DNA from 4 places in the Psychrobacillus sp. FSL K6-4615 genome. Region 3 is predicted to be linked to each of the others. Evidence: riboswitches for the same ligand, from Rfam matches in the RefSeq annotation. Region 3 holds a riboswitch; each other region holds the start of a gene.
What was found. A riboswitch is a leader RNA that binds a small molecule or an ion and turns the genes downstream of it on or off. The one in region 3 is predicted to bind lysine.
Positions count from the first base shown of each region.

Region 1: it holds a riboswitch for lysine, as region 3 does, so the genes downstream of both, MKX53_RS18435 (transporter substrate-binding domain-containing protein) here and MKX53_RS11390 (aspartate kinase) in region 3, are expected to answer to the same signal.
Region 2: it holds a riboswitch for lysine, as region 3 does, so the genes downstream of both, MKX53_RS12700 (Na+/H+ antiporter NhaC family protein) here and MKX53_RS11390 (aspartate kinase) in region 3, are expected to answer to the same signal.
Region 4: it holds a riboswitch for lysine, as region 3 does, so the genes downstream of both, dapA (4-hydroxy-tetrahydrodipicolinate synthase) here and MKX53_RS11390 (aspartate kinase) in region 3, are expected to answer to the same signal.

Region 1 is NZ_JBBOYQ010000001.1:3,636,820-3,641,258, forward strand. Features, by position in the region: gene MKX53_RS18430 (amino acid ABC transporter permease) at 18-779, opposite strand; gene MKX53_RS18435 (transporter substrate-binding domain-containing protein) at 910-1,755, opposite strand; lysine riboswitch at 1,880-2,063, opposite strand; gene MKX53_RS18440 (purine-cytosine permease family protein) at 2,253-3,653, shown strand; gene MKX53_RS18445 (YvrJ family protein) at 3,842-4,036, opposite strand.
Region 2 is NZ_JBBOYQ010000001.1:2,533,222-2,537,660, forward strand. Features, by position in the region: gene lipA (lipoyl synthase) at 1-216, opposite strand, end outside; gene MKX53_RS12700 (Na+/H+ antiporter NhaC family protein) at 325-1,884, opposite strand; lysine riboswitch at 2,369-2,551, opposite strand; gene yunB (sporulation protein YunB) at 2,600-3,370, opposite strand; gene MKX53_RS12710 (bifunctional metallophosphatase/5'-nucleotidase) at 3,413-4,439, opposite strand, start outside.
Region 3 is NZ_JBBOYQ010000001.1:2,284,221-2,288,659, forward strand. Features, by position in the region: gene sdhA (succinate dehydrogenase flavoprotein subunit) at 1-236, opposite strand, end outside; gene MKX53_RS11380 (succinate dehydrogenase cytochrome b558 subunit) at 286-897, opposite strand; gene MKX53_RS11385 (YslB family protein) at 1,183-1,596, shown strand; gene MKX53_RS11390 (aspartate kinase) at 1,711-2,940, opposite strand; lysine riboswitch at 3,035-3,214, opposite strand; gene uvrC (excinuclease ABC subunit UvrC) at 3,256-4,439, opposite strand, start outside.
Region 4 is NZ_JBBOYQ010000001.1:2,938,409-2,942,847, reverse strand. Features, by position in the region: gene pstB (phosphate ABC transporter ATP-binding protein PstB) at 1-451, shown strand, start outside; gene phoU (phosphate signaling complex protein PhoU) at 465-1,124, shown strand; gene MKX53_RS14780 (YehS family protein) at 1,259-1,771, shown strand; gene dapA (4-hydroxy-tetrahydrodipicolinate synthase) at 1,813-2,700, opposite strand; lysine riboswitch at 2,934-3,113, opposite strand; gene MKX53_RS14770 (DHH family phosphoesterase) at 3,424-4,439, shown strand, end outside.

The DNA.
Region 1 (4,439 bases), 1.4 Mb from region 3:
GATTTCTCCTCCTTCGTTTAATCGATATTTGCATTATTTTTAGGTAACATAAGTTGCGGTGGCGGCTGACCAATCATACTGTAGTTTTCCGGGCCGTCTAATCTTCTCTCTATATATCGTAATATTAATGTTACTGTAAACGTCATGACGAAATACAAAATACATGCTATAAAGAATGGTTCAAAGTATTTAAAGCTTATACCTGCAACTGTTTTCGCTTGAAAATATAGTTCCGTAACACCTATTACATTCAAGACAGACGTATCTTTAATATTAATGATAAATTGATTGCCTGTTGCTGGTAAAATATTTCGGATGACTTGAGGTAGAACAACACTCCACATTGTTTGAACATGATTCATACCAATTGCTTGTGCAGCTTCGAATTGCCCCTTATCAATGGAAATAACACCGCCCCGTACAATTTCTGCCATATATGCACCCGTGTTGATCGAAACGATGAATATTGCTGCTGTTGTACGGTCCATATCTATCCCAAAAGCAAGCGCAGATCCATAGAATATTACCATGGCCTGTACGATCATCGGAGTTCCTCTAAAAAACTCAATATATGCAGAAAGTATTAGATTTACTACTTTTAACAAAATACGTTTCATTTTTCTTTCAGGTTTAGGAATTGTACGAATAACCCCTGCTAGCAAGCCAATAACTGCTCCAAAAATTGTACCAATAATTGATATTAATAATGTCATTCCTGCTCCACGAAGGAACATCGGCCAGTTATTAGTAATCATCGAAATAATATATTCAATGCTCATACATTTCCCCTCCTTTCTTAGAAAAGCCGCAGACGCTGCTGGCGTCTGGAGCTAGGTAGTTAATAATTAGAAAGTATATATTCCATATAAAAACCGACTGCAAAAAGATGCAGCCGGTATCACTTCACCCTTATTCTGCCGCTGGTTGGTTATTAATAGCAGCATCCATAATTTCTTGTCTTTCTTCTTCAGAAATTTCCGCTAAAATTTTATTGATATCTTCTGTTAATTTACTATCTTTTTTCAAGCCTACTGCTACTGCTGTATCCTCTTCTGCCGCTTTAAATCCATCCGTAAATTCAACCATTGCAAAGTTGGCATTAGCGGAAGAAGCACTAATTCCTTCTGGACGTTCAGACACATAACCATCAATAACTCCAGATTCTAATGCTACACGCATTGCAGAGAAATTATCAGATGCTGGTTGTTTTTGCACATCTTTGATTTGATCAATTACACCATAGTGAGAAGTATTTAACTGACCTGTAATTTTAGCACCACTAAAGTCTTGAATAGAAGTAGCCCCTTCAAAATTCCCACCTTTTTTCACTACCATAACAAAGTTGGAAGTATAGTAGTTTTCCGAAAAGTCGATTGTTTCTTTACGCTCTTCTGTAGGTGACATTCCCGCTATAATTGCATCAATTTTGTCTGATTGCAATGATGGCACTAGCCCATCCCACTCTGTTTTAACGATAACTAGTTCCTTTCCTAATCCATCCGCAATACGTTTAGCAATTTCCACATCATATCCACCAGCATACTCTGCGTTTCCATCAATCTTCACTCCACCATTGGAATCGTCTAGTTGAGTCCAGTTAAAAGGTGCATAACCTGCTTCTAAGCCTACTGTAAATGTATCAGGCGAATCTTTAGCTGTTGAAGATCCCGAAGTCTCTTTATCAGCCGTTCCACATGCCGCTAATAACAATGTAATAGATGCAAATATCGTTAAAAATGCTAATCTTTTTTTCATTCTAATTTCTCCCTTTTTATCAATATATGTTCTTGCCTATAAAAAAAGACAACTTGTACAAAAAAAGACCTGAGATGAACTCAGGTCGCAATATGTATAGTTGCCCAGGTCCTCTACTTTTCCCAAATGAGATAGCACACCATTATAAACCGGGATGTTTATAGTGGACAGTCCTGCAATTATTAACTACAGACCCAGCAAGTAATAACGAGTAATATTACAAACTTCGGCGACATTTCCTTCTCCCTAGCATCATAGCTTCTCAAACTCCACTAAGGACTGTTAAATATCGCGCCTCTACCTCACTACACTAAGTGAGGTTATATTCAATTATGTTTCATAGTTTACAATACACATATATTTCTGTCAACTGCCTCAGTATTAATACTTAGCTAGGTATATGTTATAATTAATGGTGGAAATATAAAAACAATGAGAATTTAGTTATTAATGTGTCTACTTACATTGGTAATTATTTTTTAAAGGAGAATGATATTATGAGATCTGTCCAAACTACAGATCACAAAGTAACAGAACAAATGGACTCAGATTATTCATTAGAAAAGGTACCCCGTAGCCAAAGAAATATGGGTTGGTTAAGTATAACCAATATTACATTCGGCATAGCCACTGCCATTTTTTACTTTCAAATGGGTAGTGTAATGGCTCTGCAATTTGGGGCACTAAATGCTATTATCTCCTCGATTTACGCAATAGTAGTTGCCGGTATATTAGGAACCTTCATTGCTTACTTATCCGCGAAATCTGGTATGAATGTCAATTTATTATCTAGAGGCGGTGGTTTTGGCTATATAGGTGCTTCCCTAACATCGTTCCTCTACGCGACAAACTTTATTATGTATTGTGCATTTGAAGGACTCATTTTAGTATCCGCGGTTCACACCTTCTTCCCTAACCTACAAGAATGGGCATTAATCATTTTCTTCGGTTTTATCGTTATACCTTTAAACTGGTTTGGAATTAAACAACTAGATAAGTTACAAAAGTGGTCTCTACCTATATTTGTAGTTTTCTTAATAACAGCAGTTGTTATATCATTTTATAAACCTTCCGTATTTGAAGGACCTTTTTGGACTTATTTACCTGAAGGCGTTCAAGTTGGAGGACAAGCCCTACTCCTTTGCATAGGTGTTCAACATGGAATAATGGGTCTAACAGCCCTACTAGCATCTGATTATGCTCGTTTTCTAAAACCAAAAGATATTAAAATTGGTTCGGTGGCAATCGGCTTTATTCCACAGATTTTCTGCTTCGGTATTATGGGGGGTCTTGGTATTTGGTTTGGTGTTCGCTTAGGTGAACCAAATCCAGGAGTTTATATTGTAATGCTTCTAGGTATTGGTGGAGCATTATTCACGATGCTAACTCAACTACGTATAAATATTACTAACATATATAGTAGTTCCCTATCGCTATCAAACTTTTTTGAAAACATTTTTAAATTTACACCTGGACGCAGATTTTGGGTGGTTGTAAGTGCAATTACTGCAATAATTCTAATGCTCGGTGGTATTGTAGATCATTTAGATACAGCTATGACATTTCAAGGAGTATTTTTGCTATCATGGGCAGCTATATTGGTGACCGATGCACTGGTCGTTAAAAAAGCTTTGAAAATTGGGAATGGTTATTATGAGGCTCGCCAGGAATTTCTCTACAAATGGAATCCTGTTGGAGTTGTATCTTTAATCGTTGCCAGTGGCATAGGTACATTTGCAGCATTAGGTTATATGGGTTCATTTTTACAAAGTACCGCTGCTTTCTTTGCAGCTATTTTAGCAGCAATTCTTACTGTTTTTATAGCAGTATTAACAAAAGGAAAATATTACAATAAAGGTGCTGCCGACGATATCTCCAAAGAGGATTATATTGCATAACAGTAGTTCCCCTTATTCACATTAAAAAAGTAATCCATTTTTGAGTTATTACTCAGGATGGATTACTTTTCACTTCTAGCATTTTCTTAGAAGAAAATTATAGTTAGTGAAAATAAGCTTAGCTTACCTTTAAAAGAATAATTTTAATCTATATTATCAACAGGAACTCAATCCTTCTTGTTACATGTTCACTTTCTTTTTTCTATACTATTGTTAACAACATTTGCTATATTGTGAATGGTATTTTCGAGAGAGTCTATTTTATTTTCAAAGCGATGTAATAAATAAATAGTGACTACAATAGGAAATCCAAAGTTTCCAATTAATTGTACGATGTTTTCCTCCCCAATCATGTGTACCCCCCTTTCCCTTTTATTTACCATTCCCAAACAATTGATATTCCCGTTGAGTAAAACCAATTAAAGTATGACTGTTGTATTGCTAAAACTTACTTGTCCAAAAACAATTTTATCTCACGTTAGTCTTCTTCCTCCTTTTTATTAATATTTTATTTAATTATACTAAATTTTTGTTATATTTAGAATGATTAAAGGTTGGGAAACATTACCTGAGTTCTTCCCTTATTACTATGTAACTCAACCTATTTTCCTATTTTAATGAAAATTTACTACTTCTAAATCAATTCGGATAATTATTGTATCAGTATTCTACAAATCTCTACAATATAATAAGTCTTTCTACAATTTAGTAGTCGTTTTTGGTCGAACGATTGAAAAAGGATATTTAGATTATTTCAAGAATTAGTACATTACTAATTCATAAGGG
Region 2 (4,439 bases), 250 kb from region 3:
TGTGCAAATAGCTCCTAAAATCATAAATGTAGCTGTTCTACGTGAACCCCAGCACTCATGTATATTTGGACATTTTGCTTCCTCACATACTGTATTTAAATTATTTTCACGCATCAGCTTTTTAAGACCCTTGTATTCATCATTCGTATTTAACTTAATTTTTAGCCATTCTGGTTTTCTTTGGTACTCTGTTTTCGTTGGTTTACACGATGTCATTTCATCCCGACCCCATTCTAAATAAACTAACTACACTGTTGTCAATGTAACATATTATTTAATTGCAAACAACCATACAAATACCAAAGACAACCAATTTTAAAACAACTAAGCTACCCTCTTACTCTTAAAATTCCAGATCGTGAAAAATAGGATAAGGATGACCACTACTGTTATAAAGCCAAACATAACAGAACCTGTAAGACCTAATACTAAATAACCAATTGCAGCAATGACTGCACTAATAATGGCATATGGTAACTGAGTCATTACGTGATCGATTACATTAACTCCTGCACCAGTCGCTGACATAATTGTAGTGTCTGAAATAGGTGAACAATGGTCTCCAAAAACAGCTCCCGCTAAAACGGCCGCTAAAACAGGGAGTAATAACTCTGGCTCTACTACCATGATGATACTTGCACCAATTGGTAATAGTATCCCAAATGATCCCCATGAAGATCCAGTTGCGAAAGCCATAAAAGCTGTTAAAACAAACAGTAAGACTGGAATAACCCCTGCTGGAATATTATTATCTGTAACGAGATGAGCTAAATACTCACCAGTTCCTAAAGCTGTTATTAAAAATGACAGGGACCAAGCAAATATTAAAATGCAAATAGCAGGTAACATTGAATTTATACCAGAAATAATTCCTTTCCCCAGTAAGCCCAAATTAGCATCTTTGTTTTTCTTGAATTGACGCGTATACAATAGTACAGCTAAAATACTCGATATCATCCCACCTATAAATAGAGAGAGCGGAACATCTGTATTTTCAAAAATAACAAATATGTCCATTACTTTTCCTGAAGCCTGATAGCCTGTCCAAAACATTGCAAAAAGAGTTACTACTATTAATGATACAATCGGAAGGATTAGATCCTTTACTTTACCAAAATTATTTTCCGGGAAATTACCTTGTAAATCACCTGGATTTGATTTATTTGGATCAAAAAGGACACCAGTTTCTCTTGCAAGTGTTTCATGTTTTTTCATCTCACCTAAATCATTGTCTGTCCATGCCGTAAAAAATACCATTGCAAGCGCAGCAATGACATAGAAATTCATCGGTGCCATTAACATAAACGCTTGCAGTGGAGTATAGTCTGTTACGGCATGGGTAGCAAAGATAACACCTAGCTGACTTATTAGAAACGCACCCCAGCTAGAAACGGGAGAAACTACACAAACAGGTGCAGAAGTAGAATCGATAAAATAAGCTAGCTTTGCACGAGAAACACGATGAGTGTCAGTAATTGGACGAGCAATCTGTCCTACAGCAAGTGCATTAAAATAATCGTCTACGAAGATAATAATACCTAAAAAAGCTGTAAGGAGTTTAGAACCGCGATTTGTTTTAATACGTTTAACTGCCCATGCAGCAAATGCAGTACTTCCTCCTGACAGACTAACAATCGCAGTAACCACCCCAAGCAACAATATAAACAATAATATATAAATATTATACATATTCAATCCATTATCCCAAAATGACGTGATAAAGGAATCCCAAAGAATGATTAATGAATCAATCGGCGAAAAGCTTTCTACTAACAAAGCCGCTGAAACAATCCCGACTCCTAGTGATAGTAAAACTCTTTTCGTAACAAGTACCATTACAATCGCTAGTAATGGCGGTAAAATTGAAAAAATCGTATTTTCCATCATAATTTCCTCCTAATAATGAAATGCGTATGCGCCTACTCCAGCCCCGACTAGCGTTGGAAGCCTGACGGTAAAGGCGTACTTTGCCTTAACCGTAAGACTGAAACGACTCGAGGGGCTAGGCGCTGAAGCTAGACAGTATGAAATGCGTATGCGCCTACTCCAGCCCCGACTCGCGTTGGAAGCCTGACGGTCAAGGCGTACTTTGCCTTAACCGTCAGACTGAAACGACTCGAGGGGCTAGGCGCTGAAGCTAGACAATATGAAATGCGTATGTGCCTACTTCAATGTAGGCAGTCTGAATTCGCGACATCCTATCGCAACGACTGCATGATCTACACCTTATATACCCCAAGACTCGATGAGATATGAGCTGACGATACACTAACGAAAATGAACAAGTGTATTATGCCTTAGAATATAAAAAAGCCAACCTAATATAAATATAGGTTGGCTTTTAGATAAAATTTCAAGCAAAAATTTTATACTTTGTAGCTCTCCATTTATACATATGTATAAATGACAGTGTTATTTTTGTTCAAAATAACCCCAACTAGATTTGACTTGACGGTCAACATCTAATTTCGGCATAACTTCCTTTCGTTTACAATCACAGTTGTCATTCTCCTGTAAACTACTCTTTTGTTATGCGGCCTCTACCTATTCTTATTCATTTCCACTAGTATAGCAGTAAAAACAATATTCTTAAGGATTTTTATTTTTCAGGTAATGGCAATGGTACTTCTATTGATGGTGCAGCGTCCCCGTCTCCTCCTGTGTAAATGTAAGGAACCTGGCCTTGCACGATTCCCATTGCCACAGGTATACTCTGTTCCACCGTACTCATCTTACTTGCCAGAGGAACTATTATTTGTACATTTACCGTAATGTGGATATTAACCTCCACATAAGCATTGTTTATTCCAAACTTAGTAATAGAAGGAACTACATTCGATTGAACATTTCCGATAACGTGAAAGCGTATAGGAATTTTAGGGCCTAAGTTACCTATGATGGGGATATTCGTCGCTTGCCCTATCGGAACGAAGAATACAACTCCCCCCTGATCCTCCATCGTTTGTTTATCGTACTCGATGTCATCTAAATACGGTAGGCTAGAAAAGTTTCCCTGCTCAGCCTGCTCCAAATGAGACTGAACTAACTGATTTGTATCAGATAGTATACGATTTATAATTTCTGTATTAAATCGAGTAGTTACCATTGTAGTACTGTCTGATGGCACCTCTTCGATTATGTCATTTACATCGAGCGTATTTGAAATTCTTGAGTTAATTGCTTTATTTATTACCATGGATGCTATTTTTGTTGTTTGTACTTCTGCATATTCCAAATAGGTAGCTGTCAATTGTTTATTAATATAATAGATGAGGCCTCCAACTGACAACATAAAACAAACTAAAAAAATGGCTAATTTTCGCTGATTAGTAAAGAAAGTCAATCGTTTTTTCTTCTTTCTATAGAACAAAAACAATCCCCCTAATTACTACTTATGTAAGAAAGAGGATTTTCATGACTCATATTCACTTTTTTCAAGCTGTCCATACCATTTCACAATATCTCGAATCATTTCTGGCATAAAATACTGTTTGGGAGCAAATTTTAAAGACGGATAAAAGTAACCAAATGTAAACATATCTAAAGTTGCCAATGTATATACTTTTTCTAGTTCAATAGGAGATTCATTTACTAGAACTATACCACTTTCTAACTCTATTAGCTGTTCATATAATATGACCCCAAGGTATTTACCTCTGAACCCTAACCCTTTTACTTCAAGCGTTGGCCATTTTTCATTTTTCCCTGTTCGGATAACTTCTAGTAGTTCTGCACCGGTTAATGTAATAACACAAGGATTTATCGGATGAGGCAAACATTGATGTAGATCTCTTGCAGTAATCGGCCCCTGTTGAAGATCCTTTAAGAATATCCCCGCTGGAAACATGGCACAATCCGCTTTTGTAAAAGCTAGAAGTGCTTTTCCGAAAAAGCGGGATAGATCCGATTCCTTAAACCAATCCTTCTTCAATAAAAAAGAATTATAAAAAGCAATATTAGACATCTCCGCTATTCCTTCATTTTCCCAAGCAGTCTGTAAATCGTTTGCATATAGTGGAACTGGTAGTGCTTCCGTAGGAAATAAAACTGCCTTCTTCGATTGGATTACTTTTGCTGCATGATCAAACTCCAACGTTACAAGTCCGACATTCATCCCGAATTTACCGGTAGCAGCTTGCAACGTGTTCCCAATTACTTTACCTTTTTCAAACGTGTGATGTGTATGTGAACCCAATATCACATCAATTTGTGGTATTTCCAAAGAAATTATTTCATCAAGTGATTTCCCTAAATGTGACATACAAATAAGAACATCCACTTGCGGACGAAGTGTATTACATACCTCTTTCAGTCGGGTAATCGGCTCTTGAATTTGCCATCCCAATTTTTCATAGTAAATACCATAGTCAGCAGTTGCCGCAACAATGCCAATCCGTATACCAGTTGGTGTTACATGTATTTTGTGGGGTAATACCCAA
Region 3 (4,439 bases):
TGATTTGCTAAGAAATCTCCACCATATATAGTGTCATCTAAATGTACTGCAGGAGAATCACCTTCACCTTTAGTATTTACAGCTCCGTTAATACCACCTTGTGCACAAACAGAGTGTGAACGTTTTACTGGAACGATAGAAAATAGGTCTACGTGCGTGCCATCTTCGGCAGCTTTCATTGTTGCCATTAAGCCAGCTAATCCACCGCCGACAACAATCAGTTTACTTTTTGCCATGCTATTCTCACTCCTCAATTTAATAGTAGTTGAACGACTTTAAAGTTTCTTAAACGAATGCTAGAAGAGCTTGTACGCCAACTACAGATAACGCTAAGAAGATAATTAATGTTACATAAGTAACAATTTGTTGTGATCTTGCAGATTGTGTAATACCCCAGCTAACTAAGAATGACCAAATACCATTAGCTAAATGGAAAGTGGCTGAAACAACACCTACAATATAGAAACCTAACATCCATGGGTTAGATAAAATCTCTGCCATCATGTTAAAATTAACTTCTTTTGCTCCAATAGCAGCTTGGAAACGTGTTTCAAAAACATGCCAAGCGATAAATACAACTAAGAAAATGCCAGTAAATCTTTGTAATATAAATAAATAGTTTCTCAACGTTCCAAATTGCTTCGGATTATTTTTTGCAGTAAATGCAATGTAAATTCCGTAAAATGCATGGAACATTAATGGAATATAAATTACGAAGATTTCTAACATTAATCGAAATGGTAGACTCTCCATGAAGTGAGATGCACTATTAAATGCTTCTGCTCCTCTTGTAGCAAAGTGATTTACTACTAAATGCTGCGCTAAAAACAGACCTACCGGTATAATACCAAGTAAGGAATGCAGTCGACGCCAATAAAATTCGCGATCGTTCGACAAAACAATTACCCCCTCAAATTTCTGACTGAAAAGAATGAAAACTATCTCAAAAAAGCAAAAGTTCTCAAAAATTTCACATCATCAAGTTACGTATTTATGACATATCCATTGTACTCTCATCATTTTGGAGCGTCAAGGTATCTTTCCGTATTTTAAAATGGATTCCTTTACCTTTTTCGGATAATAAATTGTTAAATTAATCACAATCTAATCAAGTCCCCATTTGTTATTTTTTTATGATAAAATAAATAGGCAATATTGATTTTTGGAAAGAAGGGTTGCTACTTGAATGAAAAGGAACATTCACATGTAACTTCCTTTGGATATGAGTTACTAAGAGACCATGTGCTTACTTCTATTCTCGGAAAACATGAAAAAGATATATTATATTGGGCAGGGAAAGATCTAGCCCGCAAATTCCCCCTATATTCATTGGACGAAGCTATCACTTTTTTCAACGAAGCTGGCTGGGGCACTTTACATTTAGAAAAAACTACAAAAGACTCCGCTTTCTATACGCTAAGTACATATAATCTACCTCAGAGTGGTCAAAGTAGAAGTCATCGATTAGAAGCAGGCTTTTTAGCTGAACAACAACAAAAGATTACTGGTTTTTTAACCGAATGTTATGACGAAGAAGTAAAAAAGAATGGCCTTGTCTCTTTGCAAATAAAATGGGATTCTAAAACAAAAGGGTAACGGGATAGTCACATACGACTTTTCCTGTTACCCCTCTTTAATAGTGAAACTATTGTGAAAACCTTTTTAACAGATTCAAATAGTTAATAGAAAATGAATTTTAACATAAAAATATTATACGGATTGATGAGTTAGTGCAAGTTCAAATTCATCATGTAAGGCATTTGCTGCTTCGATCATATTTTGTTGGGGTACAACGACTGACACTTTTATCTCTGAAGTACTTACCATTTTCACAGGAATATTTTCTTTTCTTAATCGATCAAACATTTGAGCTGCTACACCCGGATTCGATACCATTCCCGAACCGACAATTGAAACCTTTGAAAGTCCAACTTCAAAATCTGCGAAAGTAAAGCCTAGTGCTTGTTTGTGTGTCTCTAAAACTGTTATCGCTTCAGACAAGGATTCCTTTTTAATAGAAAAGGATACTGCAGGTTTCACTCCTTCTACGATTGACTGTACAATAATATCTACGTTTATATGATTTGCTGCTAAAGTCGTAAAAATAGAAGCGAGGGAACCATTAAAAGGTACTTCGTATTCTATAGTCAATCGGACGATATCTGATTCAAATGCCACTCCACGAACCACTAAATTATTTTCCACATCTACTTCCTCCTTCAAAATCGTTCCTTCTCCATCTTTAAAGCTCGGGCGCACTCTTAATGGAACCTTATAATTTTTAGCAAATTCAACTGCACGTGGATGTAATACTCCCGCACCTAAATTAGCGAGTTCTAACATTTCGTCATATTCAAGCTGTTCCAGTTTACGCGCACTTTCAATATAGCGAGGATCAGACGTGTAAATACCGTCTACATCTGTATAAATATCGCAAATTTCCGCTTCAATAGAAGCAGCAATAGCTACAGCAGTTGTATCAGATCCTCCTCTGCCAAGTGTAGTAATCTCTCCTGCTTCAGATATTCCTTGGAAACCAGCTACAATAACTACTTTATTCGCTGCAAGTAATCCATCAATTTTTGAAGGATCCATTCTCATTACTTTTGCATTTCTATGTACACTATCTGTTATCAGACCTGCCTGGGCACCTGTGAGAGAAATGGCTTCTATACCAATTGCGTTTAACTTGAGAGAAAGCAATGCCATTGTAACTTGCTCCCCAGAAGATAAGAGCATGTCCATTTCACGTTTGGACGGCGAATCTGCTAATTCGAAAGCCAATTTTGATAATTCATCTGTCGCTTTACCCATTGCGGATACAACAACCACAATATCATGACCATTTTCTTTTTCACCTTTTACCCGTTTAGCAACATTTGTAATCTTTTCAGTTGATTCAACCGAAGTACCGCCAAATTTCATTACAATTTTAGTCATGATCATCCGCTCCCTTATTAACTGAAAGGATTAAAAAATGCTTTTCACATATTGTGAAAAGCATTGTCTCATACACGGGCCAAAAAATCTGTCCATGTGAGATAGCCCTCCAGAATATCAAATTCTGACAATCCTACATCTATTAAATGCAGAACCAACAACAGAATAGGAAAAGCTATTCTATGTTTCGGCGAAAAACCCTTTCTTCAGCTATTCTAGGAACTTTCCTTCCTCCTGCTGAGTACTGATGTCTAATCGCACCTCTATCTTCACCTATAATAGTGAATATTAAATTGTTACAACCATAACATATGATTATTCAGAAGACAATACATTTTTCTGATAATGGTCAATCACTAAATCTGCTTGCTTACTCGGTAATCCTGCAGCCATTAACTCTTCTTTGCTAGCAGCTTGTATTTTCTTTAAAGAACCAAATTGTTTTAGTAATAACTTTTTCCGTTGAGGACCAATCCCTTCAATACCATCTAGAGAAGATGCAATTGTATGTTTTCCACGCTGTTGTCTATGGAATGTTATAGCGAAACGATGGACTTCATCCTGGATTCGTTGGAGCAAATAAAAACCTTCGCTAGTCCGCTTCATTGGAATTATCTCCAAAGGGTCACCATAAATAAGTTGAGAAGTCTGATGCTTGCCGTCCTTTGCAAGCCCAGCAATCGGTATATCAAGTCCTAATTCATCCTCAATAATTTCACGCGCTGCCTCAATTTGCCCTTTTCCACCATCAATGATTACTAAATCGGGTAGTGGTAAATTCTCCTTCAAGACTCTTGTATATCTTCGCCGTACAACTTCGCGCATAGCGCCATAATCATCATGTTTGGCGGCCGTTTTTGTCTTGTATTTACGATAATCTTTTTTGCTTGATCTACCATCAATAAATACAACCATTGCAGATACAGCATCTGTACCATGAATATGCGAGTTATCGAAAGCTTCTATACGCATTGGAGGTGCAATCCCCATTGAATCACCAAGCTGTTCAACTGCCCCAATCGTTCGCTCTTCTTGTCTTTCGATTAAATGAAATTTCTCCGTAAGAGCTATTTTTGCATTTTTTTCAGCTAACTCGACTAGATTTTTCTTTGTGCCTCGTTGTGGAACGAAAACTTTCATTTCTAGAAGATTTGAAGCTAAGTCAAGATCCGTAGTTAATGGAACATAAATTTCTTTTGGTTTAATATGCTCTGGCTTCGCATAGAACTGTCCTAAAAATGTGATGAATTCCTCTTCTGGATCCCGGAAGATCGGAAACAATGACACATCTCTTTCGATAAGCTTTCCTTGTCGGATAAAAAATACTTGAACACACATCCAACCTTTATCAACATGGAAACCAAATATGTCTCTGCTCGTGAAATCATTCATCGTCATTTTTTGTTTTTCCATCACTTGTTCGATATGTGAAATCTGATCACGATACTCTTTTGCTCGTTCGAATTCAAGAGTCTCAGCAGCTGAATTCATCTTTTGAA
Region 4 (4,439 bases), 650 kb from region 3:
TGACAACGTGGCTTACGGACCAAAAATGCAAGGTATTAAAAACAAAAAAGAATTAAATATAATTGTAGAAGAAAGTTTACGTAGTGCAGCAATTTGGGATGAAGTAAAAGATCGTCTTAAAACATCGGCCCTAGGATTGTCAGGTGGTCAGCAACAACGTGTATGTATTGCTCGTGCAATAGCGATGAAACCTGATATTATTTTAATGGACGAGCCTACTTCCGCATTAGATCCGATTTCTACTCTAAAAATAGAAGAACTAATCACCAATATGAAAGAAGATTATACAATTGTTATTGTGACACATAACATGCAACAGGCTGCTAGAATCTCCGATAAAACCGCATTTTTCTTAAATGGAGAAGTAGTAGAATACGATGATACAGATAATATTTTCTCCACCCCACAGGATCAGAGAACAGAAGACTATGTTACAGGTCGATTTGGATAATAGGAGGTTACCAATGGGTATTCGTGTAAACTTTGAAAATAATTTAGAAGAACTAAAGAGTAAGATTATCGAAATGGGTGAACTCTCAGTTGTCGCTCTAGAAAAATCTTTTAAGGCGTTAAAAACACAGGATGTGGAGATTGCTCTAAAAGTAATTGAAGGAGATACAGCGATTGATAATCTTGAAATAGAAGTAAATCAGTTCTCCATATGGATGATAGCGAAAGAATCACCTGTTTCCAGAGATTTACGTGAAATAATTGGTGTCCTTAAAATTTCATCTGAAATTGAACGGGTCGCAGATTTTGCTGTAAATATTGCAAAAGCAACGATTAAAATCGGCAATACTGAATCTTTACTAGATATTACCCATCTAGAAAAGATGAAAGATATATCGATCGAAATGCTTCGAAAAGCATTACAATCATTCTTAGAGGAAAATATCCTGCTTGCTAAAGAAGTGGGAGATTTAGAGGACAATGTAGATCAATATAGTAGAGAGACATATAAAAAACTTACTGCTTATCTAAGTGAACATCCAGAAGAAACAAGTCAGCTTGTACAATTATTATTTGTTAATCGCTTTTTAGAGAGAACAGCAGACCATATTACGAATATCGCTGAAAGCACAGCTTATTTGATAAAAGGTCAAATATATGATTTCAATTCATAGGCAAATGAAATCAAACTGGTGGAGAAAATGAAAAATTTCTCTTCCAGTTTTTTTATACTAGCTCACATTGTGCTATTCTAGTAATGATTAGTTCCGTATGATATCTACTTATGCGGACATTGGGAGGTTTATAAATGGAAAATAATGATATATTAATCAGATTGAGATATGCCCTTGATATAAAGAATAAGGATATGGTAGAGGTATTTAAACTTGGCGGTATGGAAGTAACTAAAGAGGAAGTTCTCAAAATTCTTACCAAAGCAAAAGAGGAAAGTGAAGAGGAAGAAGTAGTAGAGGATGAAAACCACATAAAGTGTAATAATAAAATGTTAGAATCGTTTTTGAATGGACTAATCACACATAAAAGAGGCAAGCAGGATCCAAAACCGGAACAGCCAGCAGATACGGAGCCAGTTGTACAGCAGAAGGATCACGTGAATAATATGCTGTTGAAAAAGCTTAAAGTAGCTCTACAATTAACAACAGAAGATATGCTAGATGTGTTGCATGATGGTGGTATTGTAGTTTCAAAAGGTGAGCTTGGAGCTATTTTACGAAAACCAGGTCATCGTAATTATAAAGAATGCGGAGACAATTTTGCGCGCAAATTCCTTAAAGGCTTAGCGGTTAAATATAGAAGTTAAATTAAAAAAGAGCGAATTCCAGTAGTTGGAATTCGCTCTTTTTAAGACTTTACGCCTTCTGGTAGTGTAGTTAATACTTCCTTTAAAGTAGTAAGCTCCTCAGCATTTAAAGGAACCATAGGTAGGCGAACTCCACCCACGGGAACACCTTTTAAATTCAATGCTGTTTTAACAGGTGTAGGATTTGGGGCTGCAAATAATGCTTTCATGACAGGCAATAGTCTGCGATGATCCATTGCAGCTTCTCTTACATTGCCATTATTGAACTTTGCGATCATTGCTTGCATTTCATTTCCTATAATATGCGAAGCTACGGAAATAACACCCGTTCCACCAATTGATAGTACCGGAATTGTTAAACCGTCATCACCACTATACAGCGAAAAGTCCTCACGAGTATTACTAATAATCTCAGACATAGTGTCCAAATTGCCGCCCGCTTCTTTGATAGCAACGATATTCGGAATCTCAGAAAGTCGGATGACGGTATCTAATGACATGTTGACCACGCTTCGACCTGGAATATTGTATAGCATAATCGGCAATGATGTTGTTGCAGCAATTGTTTGGAAGTGTTGGTACAAGCCTTCTTGAGATGGTTTGTTATAATAAGGAACAACAAGCATAATACCATCGACACCAGCATCAGTAGCCTGTTTTGTTAAATTGATAGAAGCTTTTGTGCTATATGAGCCGGTTCCAGCAATAACCGGCACTCTACCATTCACAACTTCAACTGTAAATTTAAACAGCTGTACTTTTTCTTCATCAGTTAACGTCGGAGACTCTCCGGTTGTTCCAGACACAACCAAACCTTGTGTTCCATTGGAGATTAAGTAATTTATTAAGTTTCTTGTAGCTGGAAAATCTATATCCTCATTATGATCAAAAGGAGTAACCATAGCCGTTAATATTTGTCCGAAATTCATAACTTCTCCACATCCTATAATTTATTATTAAAAATTCAGGGAGAAGGGCTTCATCAATTACACTTCGGTGTAATTGCGTCCAGATTTTGAATTGCGCTAGCGCAATTAACTCCAAAGTCTGTGACATCCACCGGAGGCTTAACTTGATATTTGTTTGGTAGTCAAGTTAAGTAAACGCGAAAAAGCAACAACGAGGGCTCGTTGTTGCAGTAGAAATAGAGTAATATTTCTGTGCGTAAGATAGCCCTCCATATAGTCTCCTATATGACAATTCAGTGTTTGTTCAACAGCTGAACCAGCTTCAAGAAAAATGAGATTCTTTCAACTTCGGCAAATTCCCCTTTCCACAAATGTCCTAGGATCTCATTATCCTCTAATTGTGTACTAATGGTTTTTGCGCCTCTATCCTTACTTCAAATATAATTGAAATAAGAGAATATTTAATTATTAAAATAATACATGACTTTTAATACTATTGCAACAGTTTACCTGTAAAATAAATATTAAGTAGTAAAATCCGTCAAAGTTGATCTTCACTCCAGGTGGACGCTTTCCGCGGATATGGCTTCACTCCTCGTCACTGGAGTCGCCACCTTGCGCTACAATCAACGGAGTCCAATTTTATATTGATAAAAGTAATTTGAAGTTGACCCAAATAACTTTTAAATTAGTTTATTAATAAGTTTCGTATGTAAAAACCATACTATATAAGAGGTGAAGAGAATGTATAAATTATTGTCCCATAATGATTTAGATGGTGTCGGATGTGGTATTTTAGCAAAGCTAGCATTTGGTGAGAATGTAAAGGTGCGCTATAATTCGATTTCATCTCTTAATCGGGAGATTGAATATTTTTTAGAAAATGATGAACCTGATACATTTTTATTCGTAACGGATTTGACGCCGAACGGGGATAATGAAAAAAAATTAAATGATTTTTACAATGCAAATGGGAAGGTACAACTAATCGATCATCATAAATCAGCGTTGCACTTTAATGATTATGAATGGGGATATATTTTAGTGGAAGATCAGGAAGGCAAATTAACTTCTGCCACATCCTTATTATATGAGTACCTTGTATCCAACAAATTATTGGAACCAACTGCTGCAGTAACAGAATTTGTAGAATTAGTTAGACAGTATGATACATGGGAATGGGAAAAGAACGGGAATCATCAGGCACATTCCCTAAACTCATTGTTCTATTTAATATCGATGGAAGAATTTGAAGAAAAAATAATGGAACGACTTCGTACGAGTGACCATTTTGATTTTGATGAATTTGAAAAGAAAATATTGAAAATGGAATCCGAGAAGATTGATCGCTATATTCGTCGCAAGAAAAGAGAGATTGTACAGGCAAAAGTGGGAGACCATATTGCTGGGGTGGTCTATGCAGAAACGTATCATTCGGAGTTAGGTAATGAACTTGGCAAAGAGTTTCCACATCTCGATTACATCGCAATTGTAATCATGGGAGGAAAAAGAATTTCTCTTCGTACAATTTATGATCATGTCGATGTTTCTGAAGTTGCTGGACAGTTCGGCGGCGGAGGACATCAAAAAGCATCAGGATGTACTTTAACGGAGGAAGCATATAAGTTATTTGTTTTGGACACTTTCCATCTGTCCTCAATACCAGAAGATGCAAAAAGAAATCAGTATAATTTGAAACAATCGGCTTTCGGTTCGTTTTATAAAAATAGAAATAATGACACGTTCATCTTATATTCTAA